One region of the Nocardioides fonticola genome, then DNA from elsewhere that is predicted to be linked to it. Evidence: predicted binding sites of a transcription regulator. Region 1 holds the regulator's gene; each other region holds the start of a gene.
The links. Region 1 encodes LexA, which represses DNA repair genes until DNA is damaged. Its sites were predicted from a motif close to TCGAACANNTGTTCGA; they were not measured.
Positions count from the first base shown of each region.

Region 2: ABD671_RS10875 (HNH endonuclease signature motif containing protein) is a predicted target of LexA. The motif match lies at 2,118-2,133, and genes of this name have one in related genera.
Region 3: ABD671_RS16815 (HNH endonuclease signature motif containing protein) is a predicted target of LexA. The motif match lies at 1,774-1,789, and genes of this name have one in related genera.

Region 1 is NZ_BAAAZH010000003.1:83,276-86,509, forward strand. It holds gene ABD671_RS02420 (MXAN_6640 family putative metalloprotease) at 1-1,463, opposite strand, end outside; gene lexA (transcriptional repressor LexA) at 1,535-2,284, opposite strand; gene ABD671_RS02430 (LysM peptidoglycan-binding domain-containing protein) at 2,565-2,957, shown strand; gene ABD671_RS02435 (ABC-F family ATP-binding cassette domain-containing protein) at 3,179-3,234, shown strand, end outside.
Region 2 is NZ_BAAAZH010000014.1:47,603-50,836, reverse strand. It holds gene ABD671_RS10885 (FAD-dependent oxidoreductase) at 1-826, shown strand, start outside; gene ABD671_RS10880 (hypothetical protein) at 942-1,496, shown strand; gene ABD671_RS10875 (HNH endonuclease signature motif containing protein) at 2,146-3,234, shown strand, end outside.
Region 3 is NZ_BAAAZH010000026.1:45,017-48,250, forward strand. It holds gene ABD671_RS16810 (MMPL family transporter) at 1-967, shown strand, start outside; gene ABD671_RS16815 (HNH endonuclease signature motif containing protein) at 1,802-3,115, shown strand; gene ABD671_RS16820 (hypothetical protein) at 3,146-3,234, opposite strand, start outside.

The DNA.
Region 1 (3,234 bases):
TAGCGCACGTCGCGCACCGAGAACGGCACGCGCACGCGGGCGTCGCCGGAGCGGTCGAGCCGCACGGGGACGTCGCGGAACCGACCGTTCGCCGTGCGGGTCGTCACGACCGCGGCCGATCCGCGCGCGGTGTCGGGCAGGTCGAGATCGAGGCGCAGGCGCCAGGACGACGCGCGCAATCCCGAGGCGGGATCGAAGCGGATGGTCGCCGACGTCAGGTGGTCGAGCGAGGTGCTCTGCCACCCGGAGCTGCGCCGGCTCGGCCCGAGCGAGCCGCGCGTCCACAGGGGTGCGGGCCGGTACGCCTCGCCTTCGCTGTAGACCGACGCCGGATGGGTGTTCGCCGCGGAGAAGTCCGCGAAGGCGCGTGCGAGGTCGATGCCGTGGTCGCGGCGCAGCACCTTGTCGATGGCCTGGAGGGAGTAGAGGTCGGGCGCGCCCCGGCTGCCGTCGGCCAGCTGGAAGATGTGGCGCACGAGCACCGGCAGCGGGCCGGAGCGCCTCGGGAAGCGCTCGGTGAGGTAGCGGATGAAGAGCCAGTCGCCGTAGGGGCGGGCGCCCTCGAAGAGGTCCATGCTCGAGCGCGGGTCGCCGAGCGGACCGGCGGGCAGGTACTGCCGGTTGTCGTCGACGCCGTCGAAGACCTCGTCCTCGGCCCAGGTGGCGGTCGCCTCCAGGAGCCAGGGGTCCTCGGCGACGTCGTAGGCGTACTGGACGGCGTGGAAGTACTCGTGCGCGACCGTCACCCGCAGGTTCTCCAGGGGCGTGTTGGTCGGGAACTGGCTCGTGGCGTAGTCGTTGTCGAGCGAGCAGTAGGCCCACACGTCGTAGGGGCCGTTCGCCGGCACCGACTCGTCGGTCGTGCAGTAGCCGTAGAGCCCCTGGGAGCCGAGGTCCTCCAGGTAGAGGTCGGGCAGGTCGTTGCCGCCGGCGCCCTGGTCGCTGAGGACGGCGCGGTAGCCGGCCGCCCGGTAGAGACGCTGGACCTTCGCCACGGTGCTCGCCACGGTCTCGACGTAGTCGGGCACCCCGTCGCCGTCGGCGTCGGTGGTGTCGATCGAGGAGCCGCCCAGGAAGCTGGTGGACCAGTGCACGCACAGGCTCGCGGAGCAGTAGACCTGGTTGGTCGAGGGACGGGCCAGGAGCGCTCGGGCCTGGCTCCGCTGGGCTGCCGGGAGGGCCGAGGCGGTCAGGGCGAGCTCGCGCAGCACCGTGCTGGCGTCGTCCCCGGAGTGCGGGGAGCGCGTGCGGCGGGCGGCGGTGTCGGCGGAGCCGCCGAGGAGGTCGCGGGCGGCATCGAGGGCGTGCTCGGCGCGGGTGCGCGCGCTGTCCGCGGCGGGCGAGCCGGACGCGGGTGAGGCATCGGCGGCGTCGGCCGCGGAGGAGGGGCCGGACAGCAGGCCGAGGGCCAGGAGGCCCGCAGCGGGGAGGGACAGGAGCCGGGATCGCGCCGAGTGAGCCACGTCACCACTGTCTCACGCACGAGCGCCGGGTGGGACGGATCCCACCCGGCGCTCGATGCACGCGTGCTGGATCAGACGCGGCGCAGGACCGCGGTGACCACGCCGATGATCTGCGCGTGCGTGCCGTCGATCGGGTCGTAGGCGGCGTTGTGGGGCATGAGCCAGACCTTGCCGTCGCGGCGCTGGAGGGTCTTCACCGTGGCCTCCCCGTCGAGGAGGGCGGCCACGATCTGGCCGTTGTCGGCGGTCTGCTCCTTGCGGACGACGACGTAGTCGCCGTTGCAGATCGCGGCCTCGATCATCGAGTCGCCGACGACCTGGAGGAGGAAGAGCTGCCCCTCGCCCACCAGCTGCTTGGGCAGCGGGAAGACGTCCTGCACCTGCTCCTCGGCGAGGATCGGACCGCCGGCGGCGATGCGGCCCACGACGGGCACCAGCGCGGCCGCCGGGACGACGTCGCCGATGCCGGTGGTGTCGGGACCGGTGTCGTCGCCGGAGGAGATCGAGCGCCGAGCCGCGAGGACCTCGGGCAGGAAGACCTCGAGGGCACGGGGGCGGTTGGCGTCGCGCTTGAGGAAGCCCTTCTCCTCCAGCACCCGCAGCTGGTGGGCGACGCTCGAGGTGCTGGTCAGGCCGACGGCCTGGCCGATCTCGCGCATGCTCGGCGGGAAGCCGCGCTTCTCGATGGCCTCCTTGATGGTGGCGAGCACCTTCAGCTGGCGCTGGGTCAGGCCCGTGGCGTCGGGCGGCCCGTCGGGGAGCTCGGTGACGGTCTCGCCGGAGGTCGCACGGGGGTTGTCGCTGGACTTCTTGCTCGGCATGGGCCGACGGTAACGGTCACGACGGCGGCATTCAAACATCTGTTCGATACCGGCGTGTCGTCGACAGGCTGCCCGACATCTCGAACATCCGTGCGAAGTCGACGGCGTTTCGCTCTTGTGTTCGATCGAACACCTGATCTAACCTCGAACGCAGATCGAACGTCTGTGCGAGAACCTCCGAGCCGATCCGGTTCTGTCGGTCCTCGCCGATAGACATCGATCCGCACCAGCTGATCGACCGATCGAACCCCGTGCACCGACCTTCCCCGAGGAGCACCCGATGGCCACCACCCTCATCCTTCCCGCCGCCAGCGGCGCGTCCGCCGCCCCCCGCGCCGCCGCTGCGGTGGCGTCTCGCCGGCCCGCTCGTCCGGCCTCCGGCGGGGTCCGCCTCACCCGGCGCGGCCGGCTCGTGGTGCTGCTGCTCTCGCTGGCGATCGTCCTGGGCGTCGGCGTCGCCCTCTCGGGTGGCTCGGTGGCCACTCAGGAGCCCGGTACGGCCGAGCCGACCCAGACCCTGATCGTCCGCTCGGGCCAGACGCTGTGGGACATCGCCGCCGCCCGTACCGACGAGGGCGACGTCCGGGGCATGGTCGAGCGGATCGAGCGGCTCAACGCCCTCGACAGCGCCGAGGTCACCGCTGGTCAGCGCCTGGTGGTTCCCGCGAACTGACATCGCGCCTCGCGCGTGCCGGCACGCGCAGGAACGCGCACGAACATCGTCGGTCGCCTCGACCCCGGCCGACGAGTAGGGGAAGACGAGGGGCGGGCCCGTAGGCCCGCCCCTCGCGCCGTCCCGGCCGGGGCCCGCGCGGGCCGGGGCGCCGTCCGTCGGCCATGCCGGTCGCGAAATCGAGGTGCCCGAACCCGATCGCGCCCTCACAATGGCTGCCCGTGGGACATGTCGAGGTGACCGGGATCCGTTACGAGCTCCCCGACGGCCGGGTGCT
Region 2 (3,234 bases), on a different contig from region 1:
CAGCGACGAACGGCGCGGCGAGCACGGCGTCCCGGGCGACGTCGCCTGGACCATGGCGCCGGCGGGCACCAACATCGGGGAGCCGATCGCGGCTGCGCTCGTCGCAGGCGCCGACGCCGACTGGACCGGCCTCGGCTGGTTCTGCCCGGGCCTGGAGCAGCCGGACGGCGGCGGCTCGTTCACCCTGGGCTTCCGCAGCGGCCTCATGGTCGACCGGTCGGGTCGCCGCTACGGCAACGAGTGCCTGCCCTACGACCGGTTCGGGCGGGTGATGGCGCAGGCCGCCGAACGGGTGCCGTCGTGGTTCGTCTTCGACTCCCGCGAGGGCGGGCGGCTGCCGGCGATCGCGATGCCGGAGGGCGACCCCGAGGCTCATCTCGCCGCCGGCACCTGGGTGCGAGCCGACACCATCGCCGACCTCGCGCTGCACCTCGGCATGGACGCCGCCGTGCTGGTCGAGCAGGTCGAGCGGTTCAACGGGTTCTGTCACAGCGGGGTCGATGAGGACTTCGGCCGGGGCGAGGACGAGTACGACACGTTCTTCGCCTTCGGCGAGAGCCCCGGCCCGAACCGGGCCCTGTGCCCGGTCGAGGTCGCGCCGTTCTACGCCGCGCGCTTCGTGCTCTCCGACCTGGGCACCAAGGGCGGGGTGCGCATCGACGCCGAGGGTCGCGCCCTGCGTCCCGACGGCACTGCGGTGCCGGGCCTCTACGCGTGCGGCAACGCGGCGGCGTCCCTCTTCGGGCCGTTCTATCCCGGCCCCGGGGCGCCGCTCGGCAGCGCGATGGTGATGGCGTCGCTGGCCGTGCGCGACCTGGTGGGCTGATCGGTCCTCACTGATCGCCCTTCGCTGATCGCCCTTCGCTGAGGGCGCGCGGCTCCCAGCCGGGGCCGGTGGATCCCACAGGATGCGCACAGGCTGCGGCTCCACGGTGGTCGCCATGACGACCTCCACCGACGCCGCTCCCCCTGCCTCCGCTCCCCCTGCCTCCGCTCCCCCTGCCTCCGGTCCCGCAGCGCGCGTGCCGCTCTCGCAACGCCAGCTCGGCTGGCGCGGCGTCGCGGCTGTCTCGCTGGTCTCCGTCGCCCTCGGCGGCGCCGGAGCCGCCGTGCTCGGCGCCGTCACCGGTGGCGGACAGGGCGGCTTCGGCGGCCCGGGCGGCTTCCGCGGCCCGGGCGGGGGCGGCTTCCCCGGTCAGATGGGTGGGCAGTTCGGCGGGCAGTTCGGGGGACAGCAGGGCGGGCAGCAGGGGCAGTTCGGGCAGATGCCGGGCCAGCCGGGACAGCTCGGGCAGCAGGGCCAGCAGGGGCAGGCGCCGACGGCGCCGTCGGGGTCGGCGTCGGCCGACCCGTCGGTCTGGAGCGCCGGCATCGCCGCCGGCACCCCCGTCGGGCGCCCGCACCCCCGCGCCCTGCACGGGGTCGCCGTCACCACCACCGCTCCCCGGGACGACGTGCGCCCGGACGCCGCGACGATCGTGACGACGGCGGTCTGAGGGGTTGGTCGTCCTCCGGTGGTCGAGGTGCGAGGCGCCCTGGCGCCGAGCCCGCGAGACCCGGCGGCATGACTGCTGACGGTGGAGAGGTCGTCGTTGCTCGGTGTCTGCTCCCGGCTTCCTTGTTCGCTTCGGGGAAAGGCTCCGGTTAGGGCGGTGGGTGGCGCTGTCGCCTGTCGGGTCGCCGCCTGCTTCGGGTTGAAAGGCGCCGGCTACGTGGGTGCCGGGTTGCTCTCGGTGTTCGGGTCGCCGTCGGCGTTGGGTCGAAAGGCGCCGGCTAGGCAGGTGGGTGGGCGCTGTCGCCTGTCGGGTCGCCGTCGGCGTTGGGTCGAAAGGCGCCGGCTACGCGGGTGGGGTTCCGGCTGCTGCTCGTCTCACCGGGCTTCGAGGCTCGCTTCGCTCGCACCTCAGCCACCGGCGATGCCTCCGGACCGGTGGTCGAGGTGCGAGGCGCCCCAGCGCCGAGCCGCGAGACCCAGCAAGATGGACGCCGACAGCAGGGACGATCTGCGGCTCCCGCCCGGTGGCTGAGGTGGCCGAGCCCCCGGGCGAGGGCCTCGAAGCCCAGACACCCGAATGGCAGCCAGGACCAGCGAGATTCAGCCCTCCGAACCCTTGTATTCGAACATGTGTTCGAGTAGGCTGAGGCATGGCCTCCACCACCCCACACCAGGATCTCCCCGAGCTTGCGGACCCGCGTGACCCGCGGTCCCTCCTGGTCCTCGCGCGCAATGCGCGGGTGGTGGCCGAGGACGCCGAACGATCCGTGTTCATCGCCGCCGCACGCTGGGCCCTCGCGCACCCGGCCGTCGATGAATGGGACAGCGCGTGTGTCCCCGGCACCGAACGCACCCTCGCCATCGCCGGCCAAGGTACACCCCTCGTCGCGGAGTTCTGCATCGACGAGTTCGCCGCCGCCATCGGCCTGTCCACCGACGCGGGGCACTACTACATCGGCGACGCCCTCGAACTCGCCACCCGTCTGCCCCGGTGCTGGCGACGGGTGGAGGCCGGCGAGGTGCCGGTGTGGCGGGCACGCAAGATCGCCCAAGCCACCCGACTCCTCTCACCCGAAGCCGTCGCTCTCGTCGATCAACGCCTGGCGTCGTTCGCGCACTCCATCGGCGGACGCGGCATCGAACAGACCGTCAAGGCAGCCGAAGCAGAAGCCGACCCCGAGCTCCTCAAGGCCAGGCGCGAAGCGGCCGACGACAAGCGACACGTCACCATCTACTCCCGCCACGTCGACTTCCACGGCAGGGTCGACATCGAAGGAGCCCTCGACCTCGCCGACGCGTTGGATCTCGAAGACGCCCTCGCGGCCGTCGCTGCCCAACTGAAAGACCTCGGCTGTGAGGAGTCGTTGGACGCCCGCCGGGCCATGGCACTCGGCGAACTCGCACGACGCGAAACACCCCTGACCTTCGACGCGGCTGGCGAGGTGGGGCCGCCGGTCCGGTCCAAGCGGACCCTCCAGCTCTACGTCCACATCAGCCACGCCCCCGGCGAGAACCCCTTCGGTACGGCCGCTCGGGTCGAGAACACCCGCACCGCCCTCGACCTCGACACCCTCCGGTCCTGGTGCACCGACCCCGACACCCAGATCCACGTCCGACCCGTCCTCGACCTCGCCGAACACCGGTCGAGCGAGTCCTACGAGATCCCCACACTCCTCCGGGAACAGGTGATCCTCAGAGACGTCACCTGCGTCTTCCCCCACTTCACCAGGCCCGCCAGA
Region 3 (3,234 bases), on a different contig from region 1:
CGCCGCCCCGGTGCTCGGCCTGCGCACCGCGATGCCCTCGATCAAGGTGCTGCCCGAGGACGCCTCCGCCCGCGTCGGGTACGACGTCGTCCAGGCCGCCTTCGGGGACGGCGCCCCCGGCACGCTCCAGGTGATCGCGCCGGCCGCCGAGGCCGACGCGACGGCGTCCGCCCTGGCCGCCGACCCGGGGATCGCCGGCGTCATGCCCGCGATGCCGGCCGCCGACGACTCCGGACTCGTGCTGATCCAGGCCGTGCCCACCGTCGACCCCTCCGACCCTGGGCTCGCCGCGACCGTCGACCGCCTCCGCGCCGACCTGCCGTCCGGCGCCCAGGTGGGCGGCGCCGCGGTGGAGAACCTCGACCTGAAGACCCAGCTGGACGCCTCGACGCCGCTGGTCATCGGCGTCGTCCTCGCCCTGGGGTTCCTGCTCCTGCTCATCGCCCTGCAGGCACCGCTCATCGCCCTGCTCGGCACCCTGGTCAGCCTGCTCTCGACCGCCGCCGCCTTCGGCGTCGCCCGGCTCGTCTTCCAGGAGGGCTGGGGCACCGGCCTCATGGGTTTCGAGCACCAGGGCTTCCTCGACGCCTGGGCCCCGGTGTTCTTCTTCGCGATGATCTTCGCGATCGCGATGGACTACACGGTGTTCCTGCTCGCCTCGGCCAAGGAGCACTACGAGCGCTCGGGCGACCCGAAGGAGGCCATGGTGGGCGCCGTCGCCCACTCCGGCCGCGTCATCTTCGCCGCCGGCGCCGTCATGGTGGCCGTGTTCTTCACCTTCTCCCTCGCCGGCCCGCTGCCGCCCAAGGAGATGGGCATCGTGCTCGGCACCGCCGTCCTGCTCGACGCCTTCCTCGTGCGGCTCGTGCTGCTGCCGGTGCTCCTGCGCCTCACCGGCACCGCCGCCTGGGCCGTGCCCGGCTGGCTGCGCCGCGTGCTGCCCGAGATCCACTTCTCCCACGGCTGATCGATCGACCTACGAAGGAGTCACCCATGTGTCGAGCCGTCCGATGCCGCCGCTGCGGCAAGACCACCTGGTCGGGCTGCGGCCAGCATGTCGCCCAGGTGATGGCGGGCGTCCCGAAGGCCGATCGTTGCGCCGGCCATGAGGCAGAGCCGCGGCGGGGGGTGTGGGCGAGGTTGCGGGGGGAGCGGTAGGGGCGCTTCCCCGGGGGGCCCTGGCGCCGGGGTGCTGCGGTGGTCGAGGTGCGGGGTGCTCTGGCGTCGAGCCGCTCCGGTGGTCGAGGTGCGAGGCGCCCCGGCGCCGAGCCGCGAGACCCGGCGAGGTGGACGCTGACGGCGGGGACGCCGTCGTCGCTCGGTGTCGGCTCCCGGCTACGGCGTTCGCTTCGGGTGAAAGACGCTGGCTATGGCGGTGCCGGGTGGCTCTCGGTGTTCGGGTCGCCGTTCGCTCCGGGTTGAAAGGCGCTGGCTACGTGGGCGGGCGGTTGCGCTCGGCGTTCGGGTCGCCGTCGGCATTGGGTTGAAAGGCGCCAGCTACGCAGGTGGGCGGTTGCCGCTGACTCTCGGGTGCGGGGGTCTCGCGGCTCGCATGCGCTCGCACCTCGACCACCGATCGCTTCCGGTGGTCGAGGTGCGAGGCGCCCCGGCGCCGAGCCGCGAGACCCAGCAAGACGACCGCTCGCAGTAGGGACGATCTACGGCTCCCGGCCGGTGGCTGAGGTGCCCGAGCCCCCAGGCGAGGGTCTCGAAGCCCAGCAAGCCGCACAGCAGCCGAAACCCGCGACATTCAGTCGCCCAGAACCCTTGTCTTCGAACACATGTTCGAGTAGACTGAGGCATGGCCTCCACCCCCCACCAGGAAGAACTGGACCCGCGTGACCCGCGGTCCCTCCTGGTCCACGCACGCGACGCGCGTGCCGCCGAGGAGGCCCACGGTCGCGAGGTCTTCATCGCCGCCGCACGCTGGGCACTCGCCCACCCCGCGGCTGACGAATGGGACAGTGCGTGTGTTCCCGGCACCGAACGCGAACTCGCCATCGCCGGCCAAGGAGCACCCCTGGTCGCGGAGTTCTGCATCGACGAGTTCGCTGCCGCCATCGGCCTGTCCACCGACGCCGGGCACTACTACATCGGCGACGCCCTCGAACTCGCTGCTCGCCTTCCCCGGTGCTGGCGACGGGTGGAGGCTGGTCAGGTGCCGGTGTGGCGGGCCCGCAAGATCGCCCAAGCCACCCGCCTCCTCTCACCCGAAGCCGTCGCGTTGGTCGACCAGCGGTTGGCGTCGTTCGCGCACTCCATCGGTGGACGCGGGATCGAGCAGACAGTGAGAGCAGCTGAAGCAGAAGTCGACCCCGAGGTCCTGCGTGCGAGGCGCGAAGCGGCTGACGACAAGCGGCACGTGACCATCTACTCCCGGCACGTCGACTTCCACGGCAGGGTCGACATCGAAGGCGCCCTCGACCTCGCCGACGCCCTCGACCTCGAGGACGCCCTCGCCGCCATCGCCGCCCAACTCAAGGACCTCGGCTGCACCGAATCCCTCGACGCCCGACGCGCCATGGCCCTCGGCGAACTCGCCCGACGCGAAACACCCCTGACCTTCGACGCGGCTGGCGAGGTGGGGCCGCCGGCGCGGTCCAAGCGGACCCTCCAGCTCTACGTCCACATCAGCCACGCACCCGGCCAGAACCCCTTCGGTACGGCCGCTCGTGTGGAGAACACCCGCACCGTCCTCGACCTCGACACCCTGCGCAGTTGGTGCGCTGACGCTGACACCCAACTCCACGTCCGACCCGTCCTCGACCTCGCCGAACACCGGTCGAGCGAGTCCTACGAGATCCCCACCCGGCTCCGCGAACAGGTGATCCTCCGAGACGTCACCTGCGTCTTCCCCCACTGCACCAGGCCGGCACGCAGCGCCGACATCGACCACATCGTCCCGTGGGACGAAGGCGGAACCACCAGTACAGAGAATCTCGCCGCGCTCTGCAGACATCACCACCGCATCAAGACCCACCACGGCTGGACCTACACACCCGTCGATCCGAACGACACCAGCGGCCCACCCGGCAGCTACCGCTGGACCAGCCCCCACGGCCAGCAGTACCTCCGCACACCCACCGGCACCACGCAGCTCACCACGACAGCCTGAACCCCACCCGGGTTCGGGCCCGTCGTGCTGCTATCGAGCGCGGCCGGGCGGTCGGTCACCCACCTGCACCTGCCCGAGGCGCACGGCGAGGTGGAGATCGCCGTCGGCGAGCAGCAGCC